2 linked regions of the Orrella dioscoreae genome follow. The protein of the gene in region 1 interacts with the protein of each later gene in a pairwise test. Links are inferred from orthologs where the notes say so. Each region holds a gene or a part of one and is shown in the gene's direction. Other genes may lie near its edges.

Region 1 (7,882 bases):
GCCGCCACGTCGATTTCGACGTGCAGCATCAGGCGGGCCTGGTCCACGACTTGCACCGGCGCGCCCAGGTCGGGCAGCGTCGCCACGACGTCCACCTTGGCCAGGCGCGCGAGCGCGGCCAGGTAAGGGGCGTTGCGAGTCAGCGTTTCCGCATCGCCTTCCGCCAGCAGCGGCACGCGCTCGGCGGGCGACAGGCCCATCTCGCTGCGCAGCGCGCGCACGGCGTCGACTTGGCGCTTGAGCGCCGCGACGTCGGCTTCGGCGACCTCGTCCAGCGCGGCCGGGTTGGCCACCGGATAGGGCTGCACGCTGACACTGCCGGCGGCGTCGGCGGCGCGCACGCCTGCCACCACCGAGACCTTCTGCCACAGTTCTTCCGTGATGAACGGAATGACCGGGTGCGCCAGGCGCAGCACCACTTCCAGCACGCGTATCAGCGTGCGGCGCGTGGCCTGCTGCTGGCCCGGCGTGCCGCGCTGCAATTGCACCTTGGCCAGCTCCAGGTACCAGTCGCAATACTCGTCCCACACGAAGCGATACAGGGCGTTGGCGATGTTGTCGAAACGGTAGTCGTCAAAGCCCTTGGCCACTTCCATTTCCAGGCGCTGCAGCTGGCTCACGATCCAGCGGTCGGCGAAGGACAGATCCGCCGGATTCGGCTGCCGGGCCGCATCGGCGTGGCCTTCGGTGTTCATCAGCACGAAGCGCGTGGCGTTCCACAGCTTGTTGCAGAAGTTGCGGTAACCCTCGCAGCGCTTGAGATCGAAGTTGATGTTGCGGCCCAGCGTGGCATAGGCGGCCATCGTGAAGCGCAGCGCGTCGGTGCCGAAGGCGGGAATGCCGTCGGGGAACTGGCGGCGCGTCTTCTTCTCGATGTCGCCGGCCTGCTTGGGGTTCATCAGGCCGTAGGTGCGCTTGGCCACCAGGCTTTCGAGGTCGATGCCGTCGATCAGGTCCACGGGGTCCAGGGTGTTGCCCTTGGACTTGCTCATCTTCTGGCCGTCGGCGTCGCGGATCAGGCCGTGCACGTAGACATGGCGGAACGGCACCTGGCCGGTCAGGTGCGTGCTCATGAAGACCATGCGCGCGACCCAGAAGAAGATGATGTCGAAGCCGGTGACCAGCACGCTGGAGGGCAGGTAGCGCGCCAGGTCGGGCGTTTCGTCGGGCCAGCCCATCGTGGTGAAGGGCACCAGCGCGGACGAGAACCAGGTGTCCAGCACGTCGGCATCGCGCGTGAGCGGGCCGTCCACGCCGGCGGCGCGGGCCTGTGCGATGGCTTCCGCCTCGTCGTGCGCCACGAACACCTGGCCGTCGGCCGCGTGCCAGGCCGGGATCTGGTGGCCCCACCACAGCTGGCGCGAAATGCACCAGTCCTGGATGTTTTCCAGCCACTGGTTGTAGATGGTCGTCCAGTTCTCGGGATAGAAGGTCACGTCGCCGTTGCGGACCACTTCCAGCGCGACTTCCGTGATGCTGCGGCCGGCGTGGCGCGTGCCGGTGGGCGCGGGCTGGCTCATGCCGACGAACCACTGGTCGGTCAGCATGGGTTCCAGCACCACGCCGGTGCGGTCGCCCTTGGGCTGCATCATCTTGTGCGGCTCGATCTTGACCAGGTAGCCGCCGGCTTCCAGCGCCGCCACCACGGCCTTGCGGGCCTCGTAGCGTTCCAGGCCGCGGAAGGCCTCGGGGCCGTTCTCGTTGACGTGCGCGTCCAGCGTGAAGATCACGATGAGCGGCAGCTTGTGGCGCTGCGCGCAGGCATAGTCGTTGAAGTCGTGCGCGCCGGTGATCTTGACGCAGCCCGTGCCGAAGGCCGGGTCGACGAAGTCGTCGGCAATGATCGGAATGTTGCGGTCGCACAGCGGCAGCTCGACCTGCTTGCCGACCAGATGGCGATAGCGCTCGTCGTCGGGATGCACGCACAGTGCGCCGTCGGCCAGCATGGTTTCCGGGCGCGTGGTGGCGATCGTCATGCCGCGCAGCGTGACCGTGTTGCCGTCCTTGTCGGTGATCGTCTGCGGTCCGTCGACAAAGGGGTATTCGATGTGCCACAGGAAGCCGTCGGTCTCTTCCGACACCACTTCCAGGTCGGACACGGCGGTGAGCAGCTTGGGATCCCAGTTCACCAGGCGCTTGCCGCGATAGATCAGGCCTTCGCGGTACAGGCGCACGAAGGTTTCCACGACGCCGCGCGACATGCGCTCGTCCATGGTGAAGTATTCGCGCGGCCAGTCGGCCGAGGCGCCCAGGCGGCGCACCTGGCTGGTGATGGTGCTGCCGGACTGTTCCTTCCACGCCCAGACCTTCTCGACGAAGGCCTCGCGGCCCAGGTCGTGGCGCGAGACCTTCTGGGCGTCCAGCTGGCGCTCGACCACGATCTGCGTGGCGATGCCGGCATGGTCGGTGCCGGGCACGAAGACCGTGTCGTCACCCTTCATGCGGTGGTAGCGCACCAGCCCGTCCATGATGGTCTGGTTGAAGGCGTGGCCCATGTGCAGGGTGCCCGTCACGTTGGGCGGGGGAAACTGGATGGCGTAGGGCGCGGCGACGCCGCCATCGGCGGGTTGTACGTGCTGGCCGGCCTTGAAGTAACCCCGGCGCTCCCACTCGGCGTACCAGCGCGACTCGAGCTCGGCGGGTTCGAAGCTCTTGGACAGTTCGGGCGTATCGGCGGAGGCGGGGGCAGTCATGAACGGGAATTCCGGGGTGATGGGGCTGTCGAATAAGGGCCGGCGTGGCGGCGGGCGGGGCGAAATGCGGGGCAAAAGCCGCCGCGCCCGGTGCTCGCGCCATGAGGCGAACCCGCAATTCTAAGAGATATGGATTGAAGCCTTGGCATGCTAGAATTCCGGGTTAGTGAAAATATTCGCGAAGTGTCTGAATTCATTCAACAAATTCAGGTCAAACAAAGTTGCCGGGAAAAGTGCTGCCCGCGGTGTTGTCCGTGTGTTGCCCGCCAGCTTTGTCCAGCAAAAATCACTCGGCGGACCCGCCGACAAGTTCGCTGCTCAGCCCGCTGAGCAAACCATTGAAGAAACCGGAGTTTTCCAGCATGTCCACTATTGAGCGCACCCTCTCGATCATCAAGCCCGACGCCGTCGCCAAGAACGTCATCGGCCAGATCGTGTCCCGCTTCGAACAAGCCGGCCTGAAGGTCGTGGCTGCCCGCCTGACCCAACTGTCGCGCGCCGAAGCCGAGCGCTTCTACGCCGTGCACAGCGCCCGTCCTTTCTTCAAGGACCTGGTCGACTTCATGATCTCGGGCCCCGTGTTCGTGCAAGTCCTGGAAGGCGAGAACGCCATCCTGAAGAACCGTGACCTGATGGGCGCCACGGACCCCAAGAAGGCAGAGAAGGGCACCATCCGCGCCGACTTCGCCGACAGCATCGACGCCAACGCCGTGCACGGTTCGGACGCCCCCGAAACCGCCGCCGTCGAAGTCGCTTTCTTCTTCCCCCAGATCGACGTCCACGGCCGCTAAGCCACCGGACCCGGTCCCCCGCGCCATGACTGCCGCCCCCTCCGTCAACCTGCTTGGACTCGATTCCGCCGCGCTTGCCGACCTCGTCGGACAGTGGGGGGGGAAGCCGTTTCGCGCCAAGCAGTTGATGCGGTGGGTGCACCAGCGTGGCGTGGGCGACTTCGACGCCATGAGCGACTTGGCGCGCGATTTCCGCGCCCAGCTCGCCGGCCAGGCCGAGATCGCCACCCCGCCCGTGCTCACCGAGCAACGCTCCACCGACGGCACCCGCAAGTGGTTGTTCGACGTGGGGCAGGGCAATGCCATCGAGACCGTCTTCATCCCCGAGGACGACCGGGGCACATTGTGCATTTCCAGCCAGGCCGGCTGTACCGTGGCCTGCCGCTTCTGTTCCACCGGCCATCAGGGGTTCAACCGGAACCTGACGACCGCCGAAATCATCGGCCAGCTGTGGCATGCCCGCCGGACCCTGTCCGACGACTCGGGCTCCGCGCGCCTGGCCGGCGCCGGCCAGGCCGATGCGCCCGCCAAGCTGATCAGCAACGTGGTCATGATGGGCATGGGCGAACCCCTGCTCAACTACGAGCCCGTGCTGGCGGCGCTGCGCCTCATGCTCGACGACAACGCCTATGGCCTGTCGCGCCGCCGCGTCACGGTGTCCACGTCCGGCGTGGTGCCCATGATGGACAAGCTGGGCCGCGATTGCCCGGTGGCGCTGGCCGTCTCGCTGCACGCGCCCAACGACGCGCTGCGCGACGATCTCGTGCCGCTGAACCGCAAGTACCCGCTGGCCGAGCTGCTGGCCGCCTGCGAGCGCTACCTCGAACACGCGCCGCGTGATTTCATCACTTTCGAATACTGCATGCTCGACGGCGTCAATGACTCCGACGCGCATGCCCGCGAACTGGTGCGCATCGCGCGCCAGGTCCGTTGCAAGCTCAACCTGATCCCTTTCAACCCCTTCCCGCAGTCGGGGCTCAAGCGCTCGCCCGCGGCGCGCGTGAAGCAGTTCGCGCAGCGCCTGATGGACGCCGACGTGCTGACCACCGTGCGCAAGACGCGCGGCGACGACATCGACGCCGCCTGCGGCCAGTTGGCCGGGGATGTGAAGGATCGCACCCGCATCACCGAACGCCTGTCCACCCGCAAGAACGCCATTCCTATCGTGGAGCTCCGCGCATGAAGCTGGATACCGCCGCAGTTCCCGCCCCTGCGCGCGCGCAGGCCGTGGGTGCCAGTGGGCAGCCTGCGGCGTCGGCTTCCAGCGTGGCGGCCTCCGCGTCGGTGGGGCCCGCGCTGCGCGCCTTGCGCCAGGCCAAGGGCCTGTCGCTGGAAGAAGTGTCCCGCCGCCTGAAATTCTCCGCCCGCCAGATCTCGGCCCTCGAGGAAGAGCGCTGGAAGGACCTGCCCAGCGGCGTGTCGCTGCGCGGGCTGGTGCGCAACTATTCCCGCCTGCTGGGCGCCGACCCCGATGCGCTCACGGCGGCGCTCGAGCCCTACCTGGGCGGCACCGCGGCGGGCCTGGCGCGTTCCATCAATCATGTCCATACCGCCACGCCTGCCGAAGAGCGGCAGGGGTCGGGCTCCGGCCTCTGGCTGGGCCTGATCGTCCTGCTGCTCCTGGCTGGCCTGGGTTACGCTTTCTGGCAGGGCTGGCTGCCCACGCAATGGCTGTCGTCGTTCGGCCTGGGCACGACGCCCGCCGCCGGCGGCAACTGAGCCCGCCACGACCGGATTGCCGCGTGAACACTTGCCGCGGCCATCGGGTCTTCGTCCGGAACCACGCATCATGCAAGACACCCTGATTCCCTGCGCCGAGCCCCAGCCCGCGCCCGTCGGTCCGCTGGGCCGTCACGCCACCCGCGCCGTGGCAGTCACCTGGGGTGACCGCGTCGTCACCATCGGCGGTTCCTCGCCGGTGGTGGTGCAGTCGATGACCAACACCGACACCGCGCTGGCCATCGATACGGCCATCCAGGTCAAGGACCTTGCCCTGGCGGGCTCCGAGCTGGTGCGCATCACGGTGAACACGCCCGAGGCCGCCAAGGAAGTGCCGGCCATCCGCGAGCAGCTCGACCGCATGGGCGTGCCGGTGCCGCTGGTGGGCGATTTCCACTACAACGGCCACAAGCTGCTCACGCAGTTTCCCGAGTGCGCGCAGGCCTTGTCCAAGTACCGGATCAACCCGGGCAACATGGGCGGGGGCAAGAAGCGCGACGACAATTTCGCCCAGATGATCGAAGTGGCTGCCCGCTACGACAAGCCGGTGCGTATCGGCGTGAACTGGGGCAGCCTGGACCACGAGCTGATGGCGCGCATGATGGACGAGAACAGTCGCCGCGCGCAGCCCTGGCCGGCCCAGGCCGTCATGCGCGAGGCGCTGGTGGTGTCGGCCATCACCAATGCCCGGCGCGCCGAGGCGCTGGGCCTGGGCGGCGACAGGATCGTGCTGTCCTGCAAGGTCAGCCATGTCCAGGACCTGATCGCGGTCTATCGCGACCTGTCATCCCGTTGCGACTACCCGCTGCACCTGGGCCTGACCGAAGCCGGCATGGGCAGCAAGGGCATCGTGGCGTCCACCGCCGCCCTGGGCGTGCTGCTGCAGGAAGGCATCGGCGACACCATCCGCATCTCGCTCACCCCCGAGCCGGGCGGCGACCGCACCCGCGAAGTCGTGGTCGGACAGGAAATCCTGCAGACCATGGGGCTGCGCGCGTTCACGCCCATGGTCGTGGCGTGCCCGGGTTGCGGACGCACCAGCAGCACTTTCTTCCAGGAACTGGCCGACGACATCCAGTCCTTCCTGCGCCGCCAGATGCCCATCTGGCGCGAGCAGTATCCGGGCGTCGAGTCCATGAACGTCGCGGTCATGGGCTGTGTCGTGAACGGTCCCGGCGAAAGCCGCCATGCCGACATCGGCATCAGCCTGCCCGGCACCGGCGAGATCCCCTCGGCGCCGGTGTTCGTCGACGGCGAGCGCACGGTCACGCTCAAGGGCGACCACATCGCCCAGGAATTCCAGGCCATCGTCGAGAACTACGTGGCGCGCCGGTATGGCGCCCCTCTCGTGGTCCAGGACTGAACCCGCGGGCGGCTTTCCGGTCCGACCCTTGGACGCAGGAGGCGTTCGTCCCCTGCGTCCCTGCAGCAATCTGTCAGAAGCAAGTAAACTGGCCGCCGCGCGCGCGAGACACGCTCAGCGCCACGGACAACAAATAATGACCCAGGCTTTCCAGAAACTCGCCGCCATCCGCGGCATGAACGACATTCTTCCCGAGGCGGGCGCCCGCTGGGAGCAGTTCGAGGCCATCGTGCGCGACTGGCTCCAGTCCTACGGCTACCGCAACATGCGCGCGCCGGTGCTCGAGCACACGCGCCTCTTCACGCGCGGCATCGGCGAGGTGACCGACATCGTCGAGAAGGAGATGTACTCCTTCACCGACTCGCTGAATGGCGAATCGCTCACCATGCGTCCCGAGTTCACCGCCGGCATGGTGCGCGCGGCCATCGAGCACAACCTGCTCTATGACCGGCCGCAGCGCGTCTATGCCATGGGTCCGGTGTTCCGCCACGAGCGCCCGCAGCGCGGCCGCTATCGCCAGTTCCACCAGATCGACGTCGAGGCCCTGGGCTTTGCCGGTCCCGATGTCGATGCCGAGATGATCGTCATGCTGGCCCGCCTGTGGCGCCAGCTGGGCCTGACCGACATCCGGCTGGAATTGAATTCCCTGGGCCAGCCCGAAGAGCGCGCCCGCCACCGGGAAGCGCTCATCGCGCACCTGGAGCAGCACCGCGACATCCTCGACGAGGACGGCCAGCGGCGCATGTACACCAATCCCCTGCGCGTGCTGGATACCAAGAATCCGGCCATGCAGGCCATGGCCGACAGCGCGCCGCGCCTGTCCGACTTCCTGGGCGAGGCCTCGCGCGCGCACCTGCAGGGCGTCTGCGACCGCCTCGACGACGCCGGCATCGCCTATCGCATGAACCCGCGCCTGGTCCGCGGCCTGGACTACTACAACCTCACCGTGTTCGAGTGGGTCACCGACAGGCTGGGCGCCCAGGGCACCGTCTGCGGCGGCGGCCGCTACGACGGCCTCATCGAACTGCTGGGCGGCAAGCCCGCGCCTGCCGTCGGCTTTGCCATCGGCGTGGAACGCCTGCTGGACCTCTGGTCCCAGGGCGAGGCGCCCGAGGCCCGGCCCGAGTGCGACGTCTACATCGTCCACCAGGACGAGGCCGGCCAGCGCCAGGCTGCCAGGCTGGGCGAACAGCTGCGCGACGCCGGCCTGCGGGTCGTCGTGCATGCCGGCAGCAGCGGTTTCAAGTCCCAGTTCAAGCGCGCCGACGCAAGCGGCGCCCAGGTTGCGGTTATTCTTGGCGCCGACGAGCTGGCCG
Region 2 (7,888 bases), 2.6 Mb from region 1 along the record:
CTTGCGGCCCCAGGCGTGGGTGGCGCGGTACATGCGCTGCCACAGGTATTCATAGTCCCAGGGGTCGTGGCCGATGACCAGCGGCGCCAGGTACTGGTCGATGATGGCCTTGGCGATGCGCGGCGCCAGCGCCACGTTGCCCAGGCCCACGATGCCGTCGTCCGTTTCGATTTCCACCACGGTCCAGCCGTGGAAACGGAAGGTGCTCATGGTCTCGGCGGGGGAATACAGCATGTCCATCGCGTTGGAGCAGAAGTGCCCTTGCGGCGGCACGGTCTTGCCCTTCCATTCATAGACGCGTGCGCGGACGGATTTGATCTTCATGGAGAGTCCTGCCTGGTGATGACGTGGTCGTGGAGTCGGGATTCAGTTGCGGGAGATCAGCGTGCCAGCGCGCTGGCACGCTGCGCCGCGCCCATGCGGCAGGCGATCTGGAACGCCTGCCAGGTGGCGTCGACGTTGGCGCGCCCCTGGCCTGCGATGTCATAGGCCGTGCCATGCGCGGGCGTCGTGATCGGGATGGGCAGGCCGCCCTGCACCGTCACGCCGCGCGAGAAACCCAGCAGCTTCAGCGCGATCTGGCCCTGGTCGTGATACATGGTGACGATGGCCTGGAACTCGCCCGCCTGCGCCTTCAGGAAGATGGTATCGGCCGGATACGGGCCCACCACCGGCAGGCCCTCGGCCTGCAGGGCGCGCACGGCCGGCGCGATGATGTCGACTTCCTCGCGCCCGCAGGTGCCGCCGTCGCCGCCATGCGGATTGAAGGCCGCCACCGCCACCCTGGCGTCGGGCAAGCCGTTCGCCACGAGCGAGCGATGGATGAGCCGGGTGGCCGCCTGGATGCCCGCGACGCTGAGCGCCGCTGCCGCGTCCTTCAGCGGGATGTGCGAGGACACGCGCGAGGTCCACAGGTCGCCCAGCGTGTTGAACTCACAGAAGTAGCCCTCGACGCCCAGGTACTTCGCGAAGTGGTGCAGCTCGTCGTCATGCCCCAGGCCGCCCAGCTTCATGGCGTACTTGTTCAGCGGCGCGAAGCAGATCGCGTCGATCTCGCCGCGCTGCGCAGCGTCCATGCAGGCGTTCAGCACCGTCAGCACCGAGGCGCCGCCCGTCGCGCGCGCCTCGCCCAACGGCGAGTCGGCTTGCGTCACGGTGTCCATGCGCAGGAAGGCCGGCCGCGCCGCGCTGGCGCGCTCACGCACCGAGGCGAAATCATCGATGGCGTCGGTGGCGACCCGCAACCCCGCCACCGCCTGCCCGGCCTCCCACAGCCAGGGGTCGCCCACCAGCACGATATTGGCGCGGGCACCGGTTTCCGGCTTGGCCAGCAAGCGCGCGATCAATTCGGGGCCGATGCCGGCGGGGTCGCCCAGCGTCAGGGCGATCACGGGTCGGGACGTTGCGGTCATGGCTTCACCGGTCATGGCTTCACTCCAGGGAAATGCGGTTCTTCTTGATGATGGCGGCGTAACGCTGGTTCTCGGCCTGGTGGAACTGCGCGAACGCGGACTGGCTCATGGGCTTCAATTGCGCACCGATGGCCTGCAGGCGCTTCTGCGTGTCGGGCTGCGACAGCGCGGCGTTGACCTCGTCGTGGATGCGTGTCTGGTACGCCGCCGGCACGCTGCTGGGCATGTAGATGCCATACCAGGCGCTCATCTCCACGCCCGGCAGGCCGGCTTCGGCCAACGTGGGCACGTCCGGAATCTGCGGGTTGCGCTGCTCGCTCAGCACGGCCAGCGCGCGCACCTTGCCCGACTGGATGTGCGGGATGACGGACGACGCCGTCTCGAAGGCGATCTGCACCTGCCCGCCCATCAGGTCCACCAGCGCGGGGCCGCTGCCGCGGTAAGGCACGTGGATCATCTGCACGCCCGCCGCATCCTTGAAGAGCTCGGCCGCGATGTGCTGCGTGCTGCCCGCGCCGCTGCTGGCGAAGTTGTACGCGCCCGGCCTGGCCTTCAGCAGGGCGATCAATTCCTGGGCGGTCTTGGCCGGCATGTCGTTGTTGACCACCAGCACGTTGGGCACGGCGCCCACGAACACCACCGGCACGAGGTCGCGGTCGTTGTCGTAGCCGAGCTTCAGCAGGTGCGGCGCAATCGCATGGGCGGTGGAGACGCCCATCACCATCGAATGGTTGTCGGTGGACCGCAAGGCCTGCACGGCAGCCAGCGTGTTGGACGCGCCGGGCTTGTTCTCGACCACCACGGTCTGGCCCAGCGCGGGCCCCAGCTTGTCGGCCACGGCACGCGCCATGGCGTCGGTGCCACCGCCGGGCGCGGAGCCCACGTACAGGCGCAGGGGTTGGGTCGGCCAAGGGGTCTGGGCGGTGGCCGGGGCGGCTGCCGCCAGACCCAGCGCGCAGGCGGATATCAAGGCGATGAGCGAACGCTTCACTTTTTGTCTCCTGTGATCTTCTTGTATGCGCCCCGTCGTGACGCGGGGTCGATGGCGCCATCTTAGGGAGCGCCTTTGTTTCCGTAAAATGAAACTTTCTACTCAACCGTTCACCTCAGGTGAACGATCCAGGGTTTCACATCATGGCCACCTCGCTGAACGTCCCCGCGCTGCTCAGCCGCCTGCGCATGCGGCAGATCGTGCTGCTGCTGGAGATCGAGGAGCGCGGCACGCTGCGCGCCGCCGCCGCGCGCCTGAACATGACGCAGTCGGCAGCCAGCAAGATGCTGCAGGAGCTGGAACTGGCCGTGGGCCAGCCGCTCTTCGAGCGCATCGGCCGAGGCCTGACGCTGACCGCCGCGGGCGACTGCGTGATGGGCTATTTCCGCGGCTTGCGCGGTACGGTCTCGTCGCTGGCGCGTGAGCTGGAAGAGCTGCGCCTGGGCAGCGCGGGCAAGCTCTTCATCGGCAGCATCATGGCCGCCTCGCCCGGGCCGCTGACCGATGCGCTGCTGGCGCTGAAGAAGACCTATCCCCTGCTGGCCGTGGAGATATCCACCGGCACCAGCGACCTGCTCGCGCGCCAGTTGAACGAAGGCAAGCTGGACGTCGTCATCGGCCGCATGCTGTCGCTCTCCAACCAGGACTACGTCTTCCGCGACATCGACAAGGAGGCGCTGTCGGTGATCGCGGCCGTGGACCACCCCCTGGCCAGCCTGGCGCATGTCGACTTCGCGGCCATGCAGGCCTATCCCTGGGTCCTGCAGCCGCAAGGCAGCCCGATGCGCGAAGTCATGGAGCAGGAGTTCCGTGCGCACGGCCACCCGCTGCCGCGCGGGCTCATCGAATCGGCCTCCATCCTCACCACCACCAACCTGGCGATGAAGTCCGACATGCTGGGCGTGATTCCGGAATCCGTCGCCAGCCGCTACGCGCAGCACGGCCTGCTGGCCATCCTGGGCTACCGGATCCAGCGCCGCCTGACCACCTACGGCAGCATCGTGCCGCGCGACCGTCCGCTGAGCGCGCCCGCCCGGCATTTCCTGGACCTGCTGCACCGACCCGCCGGCGACGCCGCCGCGTCGGGCACGACTGGCATGCCACAATCGCGCCCATGACTGCCTCCAACCTGCTCAGCACCTCCCTGGCCGACGAGGCCGCGCAACTGTCGCCGGCCTGGCGCGACGCCCTCGCCCAGCCCGCCGCGGCGCAAGCGCTGGCGCGCCTGCAGGCCTTCCTGGACGAGCGGCGGCAGGCCGGCGCCATCATCTATCCGGCCCGGCCCTTCCGCGCCCTGGAACTGGTGGCGCCCGAAGATACCCGCGTGGTGATCCTGGGGCAGGATCCCTATCACGGACCCGGCCAGGCGCAGGGCCTGGCGTTTTCGGTGCCGGACGCCATGCGCCGCCCGCCCAGCCTGCGCAACATGTTCCTCGAGATCGCAAGCGAAGCCGGCGTGACGCCGGCCGACGCCAAGGCCCGCGCCGACACCATGCCCAACGACCTGACCCGCTGGGCGCGCCAGGGCGTGCTGCTGCTCAACACCTCGCTGACCGTGGAAGACGGCCAGGCGGGCGCACACGCCAAGCGCGGCTGGGAGGCGGTCACCGACGCGCTGATCCAGCGCGTGGCTGCGCTGCCCACACCCAAGGTCTTCCTGCTGTGGGGCGCCCACGCGCAGGCCAAGGCCGCGCTCCTGCCCGCCGATGGCCGCCACCGTGTGCTGATGGCCAACCATCCCTCGCCGCTGTCCGCGCGCCGCCCGCCCGTGCCCTTCCTGGGCTGCGACCATTTCCGGCAGGCCAATGCGTGGCTGGTGGAACAGGGTGCGGCGCCGATTGATTGGGAAGCCCCCGCGGCCTGACCCTGCGGGGTCCGTCGCGCTTGCCAAAAAATGACGAAAACATGACGCCTTCCCGCCCTTTCGTCTGATCCACGCGACGATTTCCCAAGATTTCAGCAATGTTTCCCGAGACTTGCGTGCTTGACCTAGGGTTTTCGAGTATGATGCTCGCACTGCACACTCGTTGCGGTATCGACGCGCGCCACACACATCTCCTCGGCGCATTAGCAGTCCGCCCGGCAATGCCGGCATCGATACCGACAGCCATCGCTTCCTGACCTCCTTTCCATTCGCTGGCTCCTTCTGTTCTGGATGCCGCTCGCGCACGGTTGATTCGGTCGGCACGATGTTCGATCAACCGTAGGTCCCCGCGTACCGCGCATTTGCCCGGTCGCGTCCTGTTGCGCGGCGCATGCCGCAATGGAACCCGCATGTCCTTCGATACCCTGGGCCTCGCGCCCGAACTGCTGTCCGCCCTGAACGCAGCCGGCTTCACCACGCCCACGCCCGTCCAGAGCGCCGCCATCCCCAAGGCCCTGAGCGGCCAGGACCTGATGGTCTCCTCGCAGACCGGCAGCGGCAAGACCGCCGCCTTCATGCTGCCCTCGCTGCACCGCATCGTGCAGGAAGCCTCCAACAAATCCAAGGGCGTGCAGGTGCTCGTCCTGACGCCCACGCGCGAACTGGCCCTGCAGGTCAACGACGCCACGCTGCAATACGGCAAGGGCCTGAAGGACCTGCGCACCGCCACGGTCGTCGGCGGCATGCCCTACGGCGCCCAGTTGCGCGCCCTGTCGCGCCGCGTCGACGTCCTGGTCGCCACGCCCGGCCGCCTGATCGACCACCTGAACGCCCGCCGCGTCGACCTGTCCGGCGTGCACACGCTGGTGCTGGACGAAGCCGACCGCATGCTGGACATGGGCTTCATCGAAGACATCGAAACCATCGTGGCCGCCACGCCCGCTACGCGCCAGACGCTGCTGTTCTCGGCCACGCTGGATGGCACGATCGCCCGCCTGGCCCAGCGCATGATGCGCGAGCCCGAGCGCCTCGAACTCGCCGGCCAGCGTGACAAGCACGCCAACATCACGCAGAACCTGCTGTACGCCGACGACTCGGAGCACAAGCTGCGCCTGCTGGATCACCTGCTGCGTGACGCCAGCCTGGACCAGGCCATCGTCTTCACGTCCACCAAGCGTGGCGCCGATGACCTGGCCGACCGCCTGGCCGACCAGGGCTTCCCCGCCGCCGCGCTGCATGGCGACATGAACCAGCGCCAGCGCACCCGCACCCTGTCCCAGCTGCAACGCGGCCAGGTCCGCATCCTGGTCGCCACCGACGTGGCTGCCCGCGGCATCGACGTGCAGGGCATCAGCCACGCCTTCAACTTCGACCTGCCCATGCAGGCTGAGGACTACGTGCACCGTATCGGCCGCACGGGCCGCGCCGGCCGCAGCGGCCAGGCCTATACCCTGGTCACGCACACCGAGCGCCACAAGATCCGCCGTATCGAGCAATACATCGGCCAGCCGATCCCGGCCCAGGTCATCGAAGGCCTGGAACCCAAGCGCATCGTGCGTTCGGGCCCGCCCACCGGCCGCCGTCCCGGCTTCAAGCCCAGCGGCGCCCCCAAGCGCCGTCCCGGCGAAGGCAAGCCTGAGTTCGGCGGCAACGCCGGCAAGCCGTCCTACGGCAAGTCGCGCCGCCCCGAAGGCAGCGCCCCGCAAGGCTACGGCCAGGGCGGCTATCAAGGCCACCCGCAGGCGCGCCCGCAGGGCCGTCCCCAAGGCGCCCGCCCGGAAGGCCGCCCCCAGGGCGCGCGTCCCGCCGGCAAGCCCGCCCGCCGCGACTACGCCTGATCGCCAACGGCGCGTACCGCAAGGTGCGCGCCGAACACGCTGTCTCCATTCCGCCGACCCTCGTGGTCGGCGGTTTGCTTTCCGGGCCGCGCCTGCGGCTTGGGGCCCTCCCCTTTCGCTTCCTTTATCATGCCGGGTGCATCAATCAGGACCCACGCATGAGTGCCTCCGCCACCCCTCCCCCCCGCGGCCTGCCCCCGCTGCATCCCGACGCGCTTGCCCATGGCGCACGCGTCGCGGCGCACCTGGCCGAATGCGTGCAGGCAGCCGGCGGCTGGCTGCCGTTCGACACCTATATGCGCGAGGCGCTGTATGCGCCGGGCCTGGGCTATTACGCCGCCGGCAGCGCCAAGCTCGATGCAGGCGATGTCCGCGCCCCTGCGGGCGACTTCACCACCGCGCCTGAACTCACCCCGCTCTTCGGCCACACGCTGGCCCGCCAGATCGCCGAGGTGCTGGATCGCAGCGAATCGAACCGCGTGCTGGAATTCGGCGCGGGCTCGGGCGCGCTGGCGCGCAGCGTGCTCGATGCCCTGCGGGCAGAGGGCCGCAGCATCCGCTACGACATCCTGGAGGTGTCGGCCGACCTGCGCGCACGCCAGCAGACGGCACTGGCAGCCCATGGCGACGCGGTGCAGTGGCTGGATGCATTGCCGTCGGGCTTCCAGGGCTGTGTCATCGCCAACGAAGTGCTGGACGCCATGCCGGCGCGGCGCGCGGGCTGGAACGGCGAAGGCGCCGTGCTCGAATACGGCGTGGTGCTGGATGCAGCCGCCGCTGCAGGTGCCCCGGCCTTTGCCTGGGACGCGCGTCCTGCCGACGCCACGCTGCGCGCGGCATTGGCCGAGCGCATGCCAGCGTTGCCTGGCTACGTCACCGAGATCAACCTGCAGGCCGAGGCCTGGGTCCGCGACCTGGGCACATGGCTCACGCGCGGCGCCGCGATCCTGATCGACTACGGCTTCCCGCGCCATGAGTTCTATCACCCGCAGCGCGCCGAAGGCACGCTGATGTGCCACCTGCGCCACCACGCGCACGCCGACCCCTTCGTCGCGCCCGGCCTGCAGGACATCACGGCGCACGTGGACTTCACCGCCATGGCCGACGCGGCGCTGGCCGGCGGCCTGGACGTGCTGGGCTACACCTCGCAGGCGCGCTTCCTGGGCAATGCCGGTTTGCTGACGCTGCTGTCGCAGGCGGACGCCACCGACGTGCGCGCCCATGCCGCGCGCCTGGCGCCCGTGCAACGGCTGCTCTCCGAAGCGGAAATGGGTGAGCTCTTCAAGGTGCTGGCAGTGGGCCGGGACATCGACCCGCCGCTGCTGGGCTTCCTGCGCGGCGACCGGCGCGGCGCGCTGTAGAACCCTCGACGCCCGGCGGGCTCAGGGCGTGCCGGCGTCCTGGCCGAGCAAGGCCTGCAAGCGCGCCTCGCGCACCCGCGACTTGATCTCGGCGGGATTGGCCGCGCAGGCGCGCGCCACCGCGCCCGCATCCACGCCGCGCACTTGCGCCAAGGCCAGCGTCAAGCGCTCACGGTCCGTGTCCGCGACGACTGCCGCGGTATCCAGCAGGGACAGGAAGCGCTCGGGCTTGCGCAGGCCGTCGCAGCTTTCGATCAGGTCCAGCATCGCGAGCGCATCGCGGGCATCCGACGCCGCGTAATCCAGCACACGGCGCAGCAGGCGCGCATGATCGGCGCACTCCGACGGCACGCGCCATCGCTTGGCCAGGGCATCCGGATCCTGGGCGCCACGCGCGAGCAGGGCGTAACGCCCAGGCAAGG

The links.
Region 2: the proteins of ndk (region 1) and ODI_RS21410 interact in binary tests that used the Escherichia coli proteins (3 or more experiments, as listed by UniProt). The link is inferred for Orrella dioscoreae from one-to-one orthologs.

What each region holds. Positions count from the first base shown.
Region 1 is NZ_LT907988.1:2,116,588-2,124,469, forward strand. What follows is about bases 1,802-4,769. They hold ndk (nucleoside-diphosphate kinase), read left to right. Parts: upstream 1,802-3,055; coding sequence 3,056-3,484; downstream 3,485-4,769. Other genes in these bases: ODI_RS09880 (valine--tRNA ligase), read right to left, coding at 1,802-2,693; rlmN (23S rRNA (adenine(2503)-C(2))-methyltransferase RlmN), read left to right, coding at 3,510-4,667; ODI_RS09895 (helix-turn-helix domain-containing protein), read left to right, coding at 4,664-4,769. In the rest of the region: more of ODI_RS09880, read right to left, coding at 1-1,801; more of ODI_RS09895, read left to right, coding at 4,770-5,203; ispG (flavodoxin-dependent (E)-4-hydroxy-3-methylbut-2-enyl-diphosphate synthase), read left to right, coding at 5,274-6,566; hisS (histidine--tRNA ligase), read left to right, coding at 6,703-7,882. UniProt on the Escherichia coli protein: Major role in the synthesis of nucleoside triphosphates other than ATP. The ATP gamma phosphate is transferred to the NDP beta phosphate via a ping-pong mechanism, using a phosphorylated active-site intermediate.
Region 2 is NZ_LT907988.1:4,672,963-4,680,850, forward strand. Bases 2,419-5,392 are described here. They hold ODI_RS21410 (uracil-DNA glycosylase), read left to right. Parts: upstream 2,419-3,517; coding sequence 3,518-4,267; downstream 4,268-5,392. Other genes in these bases: ODI_RS21405 (LysR family transcriptional regulator), read left to right, coding at 2,547-3,521; ODI_RS21415 (DEAD/DEAH box helicase), read left to right, coding at 4,678-5,392. Also shown: ODI_RS21390 (L-rhamnonate dehydratase), read right to left, coding at 1-324; ODI_RS21395 (4-hydroxythreonine-4-phosphate dehydrogenase PdxA), read right to left, coding at 381-1,427; ODI_RS21400 (Bug family tripartite tricarboxylate transporter substrate binding protein), read right to left, coding at 1,432-2,403; more of ODI_RS21415, read left to right, coding at 5,393-6,105; ODI_RS21420 (class I SAM-dependent methyltransferase), read left to right, coding at 6,264-7,466; ODI_RS21425 (tRNA CCA-pyrophosphorylase), read right to left, coding at 7,488-7,888. UniProt on the Escherichia coli protein: Excises uracil residues from the DNA which can arise as a result of misincorporation of dUMP residues by DNA polymerase or due to deamination of cytosine.